One region of the Solibacillus sp. FSL K6-1523 genome, then DNA from elsewhere that is predicted to be linked to it. Evidence: riboswitches for the same ligand, from Rfam matches in the RefSeq annotation. Region 1 holds a riboswitch; each other region holds the start of a gene.

Region 1 (4,291 bases):
CTACCGAGTGATGAAGGAACGGAAGCAAATGTTAGCCCGATTTTCATGGAAGATGGCGAAATGTATTATTTCACCGATTTCACAAGTCCAAAAGAGGGTATTGATTCCATGCTTGGTTATTCGTTGACGCATGCTCGTACAGGCGCGGCAACATATTATACGGGCAATTTAGAAGAATCATACATGGATTCGCAAGGGGCACTGCAAATTATTGAAAAGGAATTTATCGAGAAGAAATGGGAAGGCGAAATGCCAATTCTTTATAACTTCTATGGCGAGGCGAGCTGGTTAACCGGTGTACTTGATGCAAATGGTTTCCTACAAAATTATTTCATCGTTTCCGCAGCGAACCCTGAAGTTAAAGCCTTTGCTTCCACACCAAAAGAGGCATTAAGACTATATAAAACGGCTTTAAATAGTGGCAGTAGTATAGTGGATGGCACATCTAAAGCGGAAGAAGCTACCGTAACAGGTGAGGTTGTTCGTGTGTATAAAGAGCGTGTCGGTAATTTTACACTCGTTTCATTCTTAATGAATTCGGGTGAAAACTTTATCGTAAGTTCAGAAATCGTACCACTTGCGATTTATTTACAAGAGGGTGACCGCATCGTTATGACGTATGCAAAAACTGGCGAACAGTTCCAACCTGTAAAAAACATTATTATCGAAGGTTTGTAAAAGAATATAAAAAGGGAAAGGGCAGAGATGTTGATACAGCGTCTCTGCCTTTTCTTATATATATTAGTAATTTTGAATATAGTGAAGCATTTTTTGTTCACGCAGTTGAAGTTGTTGTTCTGTATATAGCATGACATCCGCGAACTTTTGCCATTGCAAGTTTAACAGTTCTCGCTCGGTTGAAAAATGATCAGTAGGCTCATTTTTGAAAATATAGTCTAAATGGAAAATTTGCATGAGTACCACTTCAGGATTTTCAAAGTTGCTCACAAATTTAAGTTGCCAAATGGATGTATGGGCAATGTATTGGTTGGCAAATGCAGTGACAGCTTCATATTTTGAGTGTTCTATTTGATCTGTAATTTGATGATGGATTTTAGTTAATGCAACATTAATATCAGAAATGATTAGTGAATACTTCCGAGCAGATTTCAAATGTTGACGCTCTAATGATTTCGCAATGAATGGAGTCGACATTTCCTCTACCTCCTAATAACATGAGTCACTTTATAATAGCAAAAAATAGCATAAAAAACCTCAGTCGTAATGAGTAATATGAATTGCTAAAATATCTAATCATAATAAAAGAGTGAATGCAAAGTACTGATTCTATTAGTTAAAAAGGCATGCTACTAAGCTTAAAAAAACACCATGTTAACAGAGTGTTAAAATGGTGTGGGGTGATGCGATTATTTCCACGTAAAGCCTTTTGTTGCAAGGAAATCTTTCATGAATGGGCGTTTTTGATCAACTAAATAATCCGCCATTTGCTTCGTCCAAGTCGCCATCTTTTGATTGGAAGAACGACTTGCATAGTAAGATTCCATCATGGCATCATAGTCAGCTAATAATGTTTCGTATTGATCTACATCATAGCTATTTTCGTGTAATACCGCTGCTACTGGTAGACGAGGTTTTGTTTCATTGCGCTTTGTCGGCGTACCAATCGTCATCGCAAATAACGGGAATACATGATCTGGTAAATTAAATAGCTCGCTAATTTCAGCAGGATTGTTACGCGCTCCACCAATATAGCAAATACCGTAGCCCATCGCTTCAGCTGCAATGACAAAGTTTTGTGCGAATAATGAAACGTCCGCTACACCAACAAGTAAGTTTTCTGCTGAATCCGTTACAATATCAACACCGTGTTTTTGACCGGCAACTTGTAGACGCTTGAAATCCACGCAAAATAAGAAGGAAGCTCCCGCTGTTTTGAACTGGAAATCATTTTTGGATAACTCACCTAGTTTTGCCTTTTTCTCCTCATCCGTGACCCAAATAACACTATACGCTTGTACGAAATGTGAGCTAGCCGCCATTTGTGCAGTTTCGATTAAATCAACAATTGTCTCTTTTGAAATTTGTTCACCTGAATATTTTCGAACCGATGTGTGACTACGTAAAAGTTCTCTTGTTTGCATGTGAAATTCTCCCCCTATGTAAAAATAAAAGTTAAGGAACGTTCCTTTAAGTTTATTTTATATATATTTAACTAAAGAATCCAACTTTTAAAATCTTTCCGAAAAAGGTGGAGTAGATTTCCAATCCGATCCGGCCGCTTTTCGCGGGCACGACTCCAACTAACTTGTTTCGAGAGGTATCTTAAAATATATGAAAATCAGAAAATTTTAAATTAACTGTTGACGGAATGGTAGGATCTGTTTTATACTGTGAAACAACGATGGAACATGAATCACATACTCTTATCAAGAGCGGCGGAGGGAATAGGCCCTGTGATGCCCGGCAACCAGTGAGTGACGAACTGACTAAGGTGCTACTTCCTACAAAATGCAATGTGCATTTTGAAAGATAAGAGGAGGCAAACTTGCTCATTTGCAAACCCTCTTCTTAGCTGAAGAGGGTTTTTTTTCATTCAAAAAAACTCCTCCTCTATAACACCGACTTTACCATCGAAAACTATTTTGGAGGTTATTATTCATGACAAATTTACGACCAGAAACATTATTATTACACGGTGGACAAAAGCCAGATCCTGTAACGGGTGCGATTGCTGTACCAATTTATCGTTCAACGGCTTATGCATTTAAAGACACTGCTCATGCGCAGCGATTATTTGCATTAGAAGAAGCGGGCAATATTTATTCGCGTATTATGAACCCTACTGTAGGTGCTTTTGAAGAACGTGTTGCGTTATTGGAAGGGGGATCAGCGGCAGTAGCACTTTCATCTGGTGCAGCAGCAATTGCCTTTTCAATTTTAAACTTAGCAGGCGCTGGAGACGAGATTGTTGCAGCAGGATCGCTTTACGGTGGTACGTATAATTTATTTGCCACAACATTACCACGCTACGGTATTACGGTGAAATTTGTGGATGAAACAGACCCAGAAAACTTCCGCAGTGCAATTACAGATAAAACAAAGGCTGTATTTGCAGAAATTATCGGGAACCCAAGCTTAAATGTGTTAGATATTGAAGCAGTTGCGACAATTGCACATGAAAACGGATTACCATTATTAATCGATAGCACATTTGCTTCGCCATATGGTGGGAACCCAATTGAATTTGGCGCGGATGTTGTCATTCACTCGGCTACGAAATGGATTGGCGGTCACGGTACGACAATTGGTGGTATTGTCGTGGATGCAGGGAAATTTGATTGGACACAAGGACGTCATCCAGGATTTACAGAGCCAGATACGTCATATCACGGACTTCGTTACGGAATTGATACAGCAGGGGCTGCATTTGCCACAAAGCTACGTGTTCAACTGTTACGTGATTTCGGTCCAACATTATCAGCAGACGCAGCATTTAACTTTTTACAAGGGCTAGAAACGCTTCATTTGCGTATCGTACGCCATAATGAAAATGCATTAAAAGTAGCGGAATATTTACGTAACCACCCATTCGTGGACTATGTAAACTATAACGGCTTTGAAGATTTCCCTTCACATGAATTAGCGAAGAAGTATTTGAAAAATGGGTTTGGCTCGATTTTAACATTTGGCATTAAAGGTGGACGTGAAGCAGGTCGTCAAGTCATTGATAACGTGGAATTATTCTCACACGTAGCAAACGTAGGGGACGCACGTTCATTAATTATCCACCCAGCATCGACAACACACCAACAATTATCAGCGGAAGAATTAAAAGTGGCTGGTGTATCCGAGGAGCTCATTCGCTTATCGATCGGTTTAGAAGCAGCGGAAGATATTATTGCAGATTTAGAACAAGCTTTAGCAAAAGTTGCGTCTACTTTAGAAGTAGAAACTCAAGCTTAACTTGATTCATCAGGGGGTTAAACCCCTGATGAATCAAGTTAGCCTCTGGCGGATGTCACAGATTTTTAAAAGGAATTTTTTCGAGCAAAGCAAGCTCGAAAAAATCTGGACACAATTACGCCGAGGCGTAATTGATTATAGTAGAAGAAACTTGTCCGCCTTTCATCATTTCGTTAGGGGCAAGTTGCTGAAATTAAAACCAAGTAACTCTATAAGTATTATTGACAAAGTTAAAACCGAGTAATAGAATAAGGATTATAAACCAAGTAATGTAAATTATGTTGCAGCATCGTTTAAACTACTTGGTAATAGCGTACTTGCAAATAGTGAACCCCCTTGCGCAAGTACGTAATCTTAATAAATGAAA
Region 2 (4,291 bases), 3.6 Mb from region 1:
GAACAAGCGCAAAATGGGAAAAGCCAATTACATCGCCAAGTTGATTGTATGAATGCTATTCAAGATTCAGTGGGTTCTATTTCTGAAGAGATTGATAAGCTAGTAGAAATTTCAAAGGAAATGGAAGCAACAATGGGGATTGTAACAAATATTGCAAACCAAACAAATTTATTGGCGCTAAATGCTGCAATTGAAGCGGCACGAGCAGGAGAAGCGGGTAAAGGATTTGGTGTTGTAGCAGGTGAAGTGCGAAAGCTATCTGAACAAACGAAAGAATCGGCTGTCAATGTAGGAGAACTATTAAAAAATACGAATGATCGCACGATGAAATTGCTTGAATCATTGGAGCAAATTCAGAAAGCTGTTCAAACAGGTGAGGAAAATATGGGAGGCACCGAAGAACAATTCTCACTTATCGTGGAGGCTATGGTGGAAACGAAAGAACAAAATAACCTAGTTGAAAATGAAGTGGAGCAAATGTGTGGCATCATATCGGAGCTTGGTCGAGCATTTGATGAAGTGACATTGTCAGCTGATACATTAGCTGTCATTTCACATGGGCTAGAAAAATAATGTATTTAATAAACCCATGCCATTTTGATTCAATTCAAAATGGTTTTTTCGTGCGATATTTGTAATATACGGTTTGCCTATTTTGAAGGGAAACCGATTATACTAAAGATAAATATAGTTATGTACGGGAATGGGAGCGATTAGGATGAAAACAGTTATCGTTGTAGGTGGCGGCATTACAGGTCTTTGCACGATGCATTATTTGAAAAGACAAATGGCTGAGAAAAAGGTAGCGGCGCGTCTTATTTTAATAGAAAAGAATGCGCATTTAGGTGGGAAAATTCATTCAGAATATGAAGACGGGTTTATTATGGAAACAGGTGCGGACTCTATTGTTGCGCGTCATCCTGGTGTACTGGAACTTGTACGCGAACTGGATTTTGAATCAGAACTTGTATATAACGAGACAGGTATATCCTATATTCATACGAATAATGAGCTTCATGCGATTCCAGCGGGCTCAACATTTGGTATTCCGATGAGTGTGGATTCATTAATGGCAAGTACGCTCATTTCTGAAGAGGGAAAAAAACGTGTGCTACAAGATTTTGAAATACCGAATACGGATTTTACAAAGGACAGTTCAATAGGAGAGTTTTTGGAATTTTTCTTAGGGGAAGAAGTTGTGCATAATCAAATTGCCCCAGTACTATCAGGCGTTTATTCAGGTGATTTGTATCAATTAAGTTTAGCATCGACACTCCCTTATTTAGTCGATTATAAAAATGATCATGGTTCAATCATTAAAGGGTTTGAGGAAAATCGAGAGCAGTTTGAGAAGGCCGCAAATAAGAAGTTCATTTCATTTAAAAATGGATTGTCTGCTGTCATCGATCGACTTGAGGAAATGTTGCCAGAAGTTGAATTTATGAAAAATGCTACAACAGAAAGTATTCGAAAAGTGGGAACGCGCTATGAGGTAATAGCTAACGGAGAAAAAGTGGAAGCGGACGTTGTTGTGCTTGCCGTTCCAAATGACACCGTGCGTAAAGTATTAGCGGATGCACCACTAGATAAAAATTTAAAACAGTTTTCAACGGCATCTGTACTGACGATGTATGTAGGTTTTGATGTGCCGGATGATGTATTGCCAGCGGATGGAACGGGCTTTATTGTTTCGCATCAGAGTGATTTAATGTGCAATGCATCGACTTGGACAAGTAGAAAATGGAAGCATACGTCAGCACAAGGTAACCTACTTGTACGTTTATTTTATAAAAATAGTAATCCGCGCTATGAACAATTAGCTGCAATGTCAGATGATGAGCTTACGAAAGTTGCGTTAGAGGATATTCGAATAAGCCTTGGCATTGAAGCACAACCAAAAATAGTGAATGTGACAAAGTGGATTGATCAAATGCCGCGTTATGATTTAGCGCATAATGAGGCGCTTGGTATTGTAATAGAAGATTTAGAGGCGCGTTATCCGAACGTAATACTTGCAGGTTGCTCGTATTTTGGTGTGGGCATTGGTGCATGTATTCAAAACGGGAAAAAAACCGCACAACAAATAATCAATGCAATTGTGTAAAGTTATGCTTGAATGTGCTAGAAGGTATTGACGTTTTTTTCATATAACGTTATGATTCTTTTAATTATTATTAAAAAATTCATATAATTACTAATAAAAAAATAATATTGTATCTTATCGAGAGAAGTTGAGGGACTGGCCCTATGAAACTTCAGCAACCAACGAATTGTCAGGTGCTAAATCCAGCAGGCAAATGCCAGAAGATGAGAGGGACCTAAACTTACTATGTGTAACGCCTTCTTTTTATATTAGAAAGAAGGCTTTTTTATATCAATAAATGACTGAAAATACTGTGAATAGGGGAGTGGATACAATGGGTTTACTAGAAGATTTAAAAACAAAAGTATTAACAGCTGATGGTGCAATTGGAACGTTATTATATTCTTACGGTTTAGACTATTGTCATGAGGAAATGAATATTGCACGACCAGAAATTATCGAAAAAATACATGGTGAATATGTAGCAGCAGGCGCGGATATTATCCAGACGAATACATATGGTGCGAATGCGATTAAACTTGCTCGTTATGGCTATGAAAATCGCGTGCAAGAATTCAATGAAGCGGCTATTCAAATTGCTAAGCGTGCGGCAGCGCCAGGGGGGCAGTATGTGTTGGCAACAATCGGAGGCATTCGCGGCGTCCGAAAAAATGATGTGACATTAGCAGAAATTTTAGATGCGTTTGAGGAACAAGTGAAAGTACTTCTCGCAGGACAACCGGATGGCTTTTTACTCGAAACGTATTATGATTTTGAGGAATTATCGCATTGTGTTCATTTATTGCGCACATTAACGGACTTACCGATTATTGCACAAGTGACGATGCAAGATCCAGGCGTTTTACAAAATGGCATGTCATTGAATGAAGCGTTATATGATTTGGAAGCGTTAGGCGCGGATATTGTCGGCAGTAACTGTCGCTTAGGGCCGTTCCATACAATTCAAGCATTTGAAGGTATAGCACTTCCGGAAAATGCGTTTTTATCGGCTTCTCCCAATGCTTCTTTATTAGATGTGGAAGATGGGCGTGTTGTTTATGAGTCAGAGGCAGATTATTTTGCGCGAGCTGCGGTTGAATTAGTGGAGCAAGGTGTTCGTTTAATTGGTGGCTGCTGTGGAACGACACCACAGCATATAGCGGCAGTGAAAAGTCGTTTAGCGCATGTTAAGCCGATTACAGAGAAAAAGGTGAAGAAAGAGCAAGGTTGGACAGAGTTTGTGCGTGTACCTGAACCACGTCAGCAAGAGCCTTTACATATAAAGGCGCAGCGCGAACGTTCAGTCATTGTAGAGCTAGATACACCACGTCATTTAGAAATTGATGGATTTGTGGAAGGTGCTAAAAAATTATACAACGCAGGTGCAGATGTCATTATGATGGCGGATAATTCCCTTGCCTCTCCGCGTATAAGCAATATTGCGATGGCGGCTATTTTGAAGCAACACGGTATACGTACATTGCCCCATCTAACTTGTCGTGACCGTAATTTAATCGGCTTGCAATCACATTTAATGGGCTTAGATGCATTAGAGTTGCATGACCTTTTAGTGGTGACAGGTGACCCGACAAAAGTGGGAGACTTCCCTGGGGCAACGAGTGTATATGATGTGTCATCTATGGAGTTAATTTCATTAGTGAAACAATTAAATGAAGGTGTTTCTTTCACAGGGAAAACATTGCGAAAGCAGGCGAATTTCTCCGTAGCAGGTGCGTTCAATCCAAATGTGCGTGTAGTAGAACGTGCGGTTGCGCGTTTAGAGAAAAAAATTGAACACGGGGCGGATTATTTTATTTCGCAGCCCGTTTATACAAAAGAAAAGATTAAAGAAATTTATGAGGCGACAAAGCATTTAGAAACGCCGATATATATTGGCATCATGCCTTTAACTTCATTTAGAAGCGCGAACTTCCTACATCATGAAGTACCAGGCATTAAGCTTTCAGAAGAAGCGTTAGCGCGTATGGAAGCTTGTGGTGAGGACAAGGAGGCTGCAACGAAAGAGGGCATAGCAATTGCCAAAGAACTTTTAGAAACAGCTTGTCAGTATTTTAATGGAATTTATTTAATTACACCATTCTTACGCTACGATATGACGTTAGAGTTAATCGACTATGTGAAAGCGTTCGATCTGAAATATAAAGGAGTCAAAACAAATGCTTAATCATCCAATTCAGGATCAACTAC
Region 3 (4,291 bases), 3.0 Mb from region 1:
TTCAGCTGCCTTTTTATCATAAGCGGCTTTATCTGCCCATGCATCACGAGGGTTTAATACTTCAGTTGGAACACCTTCAATAGCTACTGGAATGTTTAATCCGAATACTGCGTCTTGAATTGTTTCAACGTCGTTTAATTTGCCTTCGATTGCTGCGCGTACCATTGCACGTGTATAAGAAAGCTTCATACGGCTACCTACACCGTATTCGCCACCAGTCCAACCAGTGTTAACTAAAAATACTTGTGAACCGTGCTCGTCAATTTTCTTACCTAATTGATCTGCATAAACTGTCGCAGGAAGTGGTAAGAATGGAGAACCGAAACATGTTGAGAATACTGGTTCTGGCTCAGTAACGCCGCGCTCTGTACCTGCTAATTTAGAAGTGAAACCACTTAAGAAATGATACATTGCTTGCTCTTTTGTTAATTTAGAAACTGGAGGTAACACACCGAATGCATCCGCAGTTAAAAATACGATTGTTTTAGGGTGACCTGCTACAGATGGTAATACAATATTGTCGATATAATCGATCGGATATGCAACACGTGTGTTTTCAGTTAATGAAACATCATCGTAGTCACATACGCGTGTTTCTGGATCTACTACTACGTTTTCTAAAACTGAACCGAATTTAATTGCATTGTAAATTTCAGGCTCTTTTTCAGCTGAAAGATTGATTGTTTTTGCATAGCAACCACCTTCAATATTGAACACACCATTATCAGACCAACCATGCTCATCATCACCGATTAATTTACGGTCAGCATCCGCAGATAAAGTTGTTTTACCCGTACCAGATAAACCGAAGAATAAAGCGACGTCGCCTTCTTCACCAACGTTTGCAGAGCAGTGCATTGGGAATATTCCTTGTTCAGGTAGTAAGTAGTTCATAATACCAAAGATTGATTTTTTCATTTCGCCAGCGTATTCTGTACCACCGATTAAAATGATTTTCTTTTCAAGTGATGTAATGATAAATGTTTCTGAATCTGTGCCATCAACAGCAGGATCTGCTTTGAAGTTTGGTGCAGATACGATTGTAAAATCTGTAGCATGTGAAGCTAAATCTTCTGCAGTTGGACGGATGAATAATTGATGACAGAAAAGGTTGTGCCAAGCATATTCGTTAATTACTTTAATTGATAATTGAGATGCTTTATCGGCACCTGCAAAACCATTAAATACGAATAATTCATCGCGTTCTTTTAAGTAATTAATAACTTTAATATAAAGATTGTCGAAAACTTCAGATGAAATTGGACGATTCACTTTACCCCAGTCAATTTTTTCTTTAGAGCCATCTTCTTCAACTGTATATTTATCTTTAGGAGAGCGTCCTGTATATTTACCTGTTTCAGCGCGTAATGCACCATCAACTGTTAATGTTGCTTCACCACGTGATGTCGCTTTTTCAACTAATTGTGGTACTGATAATTGATTGTTAATATTTTCCCCGTTTAAAAGTTCTTTCAGCTCGTTAGCAATTTCTACCGAATTCATCGATTAAATACCATCCTTTTTTCATAGTATTCCCTTGTGGAGGGGAGTGGTTTGTTAATTCAAAAATAGTATAACACATTGCCTCCAATTATCTATACTAATTAGAGAAAAATTTTTTTCATATTTAGGAAAGTTTTAAAAATAAGACAAAATTAATTGACGTTAAAACGTTTTTAACGTAAGATGTTTAATTGAACGGATACTCTTATCCCGAGCTGGTGGAGGGTCAGGCCCTATGAAACCCGGCAACCTGCAATACGTGTCATAACGTAACGTGTTGGTGCCAACCTGATGCAAGGGGAATTTCCCTTGAACGATAAGAGTGAAAGGTAACGAAACATATTCCCCCTTTCCTCACGCGTGGTAAGCGCAACTATGTGAGTGAAGGGGTTTTTTTATTTTGGTGTTCTTTATAGGGTCAATAAGGGATGAAATAATTCCTGTGAATCGTAAAGAGGCAAAATGTGATTTTACAAATGAATTCTAATTTTAATCATAAATAAATAACCTTTCAAAACCCTCGTGTTAAAGCAGTGAAGCTTGGCGTTTATAATTAGCTTGTTTTTAGCGGAAGTCCCCCATCTTCATAAGTGGGGATGAAAGTAAAAACAAAATTTGAATTATAACCGGACATGGGTAACGAGTACCGTATCAATTTAGCAAAGTGACCTAGGAGGAAATGAAATGAAAAATCGTCGACTGTTTACATCAGAAAGTGTAACAGAAGGGCATCCAGATAAAATTTGCGATCAAATTTCAGATGCCATTTTAGATGCTATTTTAGCAGAAGATCCGAATGCACGTGTAGCTTGTGAAACTACGGTAACAACAGGCTTAGTATTAGTTTCTGGAGAAATTACAACGTCAACATATGTAGATATGAAGGGAATTATCCGTGATACAGTAGCAGGTATCGGTTATACGCGCGGTAAATACGGCTTTGACGCAGAAAACTTGGCGGTTCTTGTAGCTGTTGGTGAACAATCACCTGACATCGCGCAAGGTGTTGACCAAGCATTAGAAGCACGTGAAGGCTCGATGACAGATGAAGAGTTAGAAGCAATTGGCGCGGGTGACCAAGGTTTAATGTTTGGTTATGCATGTAACGAAACACCAGAGCTTATGCCGTTACCAATTTCATTAGCACATAAATTAGCACGTCGTTTAGCAGAAGTTCGTAAATCAGGCGAGCTTGCGTATTTACGTCCAGATGGTAAAACACAAGTAACGATTGAGTATGATGAAAACGATCAACCAGTGCGTGTTGATACAATTGTTATTTCAACACAACATGATGAAGAAGCAACATTAGAGCAAATTCAAGCAGATATGAAAGCATATGTGATTCAACCAATCGTACCGGCTGAATTATTAGATGAAGCGACGAAATACTTCATCAACCCAACAGGTCGTTTCGTTATTGGTGGACCTAAAGGTGATGCAGGTTTAACAGGTCGTAAAATTATCGTTGATACGTACGGCGGTTATGCACGTCACGGTGGTGGAGCATTCTCTGGTAAGGATGCAACAAAAGTTGACCGTTCAGCAGCATATGCAGCACGTTACGTTGCAAAAAATATTGTAGCAGCAGGACTTGCGGATCGTGCAGAAGTACAACTGGCATACGCAATTGGCGTTGCACAACCTGTATCAATTGCTGTCGATACATTCGGTACAGGAAAAGTGGAAGAAAGCCAAATGGTGGAGTGGGTACGTGAATTATTCGACCTACGCCCAGCAGGCATTATTAAAATGCTTGATCTACGTCGTCCAATTTATAAACAAACAGCAGCATACGGTCACTTCGGTCGTACAGATCTAGATGTTTCTTGGGAAAAGACAGATAAAGCAGCAGCATTACAGGAAAAAGCAGGTTTATAATTAAGATAGAATGTTAATCGTAAAATAGCTAAAGTTTGAAAGTGCCGAAACGCTGATGTAATCATTGTTTTGGCACTTTTTTACTTTTCGGCAAAATATTAAATGCATGTATTTTGGGCACAAAAAAGAAATGAGCCATTGTTGCACTCATTTCTTTCTGTACCTTCGTATCTGATCACATACATCCGCGTGATTTCTGTTCTATTGCATCTTCAACTTTGGATAATCCGTAATCGTACCAAAATCCCAAATATCAGTATCCCAACCAATGTAGATTGTTACTTCTGTTCCTTCTTTCATTTCGACAGTTGTGTGGGGGGTTCCTTTTCCAGTATCATCTGATTGTCCTGTTGTATCACTGTCGTAATAGCTGCTAGTTATGCTTCCACCAAAATAAACCAGCCCGACCAAGCCGCCTACATTATTACCAGTTCCCTCTACACTGCCTGTCGCGTAGCTATTTTTTATGCTTCCATAACCACGAACCAATCCGACCAATCCGCCTACATCGGAATTTCCCTTCACACTGCCAGTCGCGTAGCTATTTTCTATGCTTACATCACCATATCCGACCAATCCGCCTACATCGGAATTTCCCTTCACACTACCTGTCGCGTAGCTATTTTTTATGCTTCCATCACTAATTCCGACCAATCCGCCTACATCATTACGAGTTCCCTCTACACTTCCAGTTGCGTAGCTATTTTCTATGCTTCCAATGCTCCCCCCGGCCAATCCGCCTACTTGCCACTCTCCAATCACACTGCCAGTCGCGTAGCTATTTTCTATGCTTCCATCACTAATTCCGACCAATCCGCCTACTTGCCACACTCCAATCACATTGCCTGTCGCGTAGCTATTTGTTATGCTTCCACCATATACAATTCCGACCAAGCCGCCTACTCGG

The links. Region 1 has a riboswitch for S-adenosylmethionine ahead of MHI10_RS01955 (O-acetylhomoserine aminocarboxypropyltransferase/cysteine synthase family protein). Riboswitches for the same ligand answer to the same signal wherever they lie in the genome.
Region 2: it holds a riboswitch for S-adenosylmethionine, as region 1 does, so the genes downstream of both, MHI10_RS19455 (bifunctional homocysteine S-methyltransferase/methylenetetrahydrofolate reductase) here and MHI10_RS01955 (O-acetylhomoserine aminocarboxypropyltransferase/cysteine synthase family protein) in region 1, are expected to answer to the same signal.
Region 3: it holds a riboswitch for S-adenosylmethionine, as region 1 does, so the genes downstream of both, metK (methionine adenosyltransferase) here and MHI10_RS01955 (O-acetylhomoserine aminocarboxypropyltransferase/cysteine synthase family protein) in region 1, are expected to answer to the same signal.

The regions. Positions count from the first base shown of each region.
Region 1 covers NZ_JBBOSU010000001.1:397,718-402,008, forward strand. Annotated here, with positions in the region: gene MHI10_RS01940 (hypothetical protein) at 1-678, shown strand, start outside; gene MHI10_RS01945 (hypothetical protein) at 742-1,155, opposite strand; gene nfsA (oxygen-insensitive NADPH nitroreductase) at 1,368-2,102, opposite strand; SAM riboswitch class I at 2,382-2,497, shown strand; gene MHI10_RS01955 (O-acetylhomoserine aminocarboxypropyltransferase/cysteine synthase family protein) at 2,620-3,924, shown strand.
Region 2 covers NZ_JBBOSU010000001.1:4,045,276-4,049,566, reverse strand. Annotated here, with positions in the region: gene MHI10_RS19465 (globin-coupled sensor protein) at 1-573, shown strand, start outside; gene hemG (protoporphyrinogen oxidase) at 719-2,104, shown strand; SAM riboswitch class I at 2,216-2,314, shown strand; gene MHI10_RS19455 (bifunctional homocysteine S-methyltransferase/methylenetetrahydrofolate reductase) at 2,418-4,268, shown strand; gene metH (methionine synthase) at 4,261-4,291, shown strand, end outside.
Region 3 covers NZ_JBBOSU010000001.1:3,379,265-3,383,555, reverse strand. Annotated here, with positions in the region: gene pckA (phosphoenolpyruvate carboxykinase (ATP)) at 1-1,503, opposite strand, end outside; SAM riboswitch class I at 1,706-1,826, shown strand; gene metK (methionine adenosyltransferase) at 2,188-3,384, shown strand; gene MHI10_RS16250 (GLUG motif-containing protein) at 3,586-4,291, opposite strand, start outside.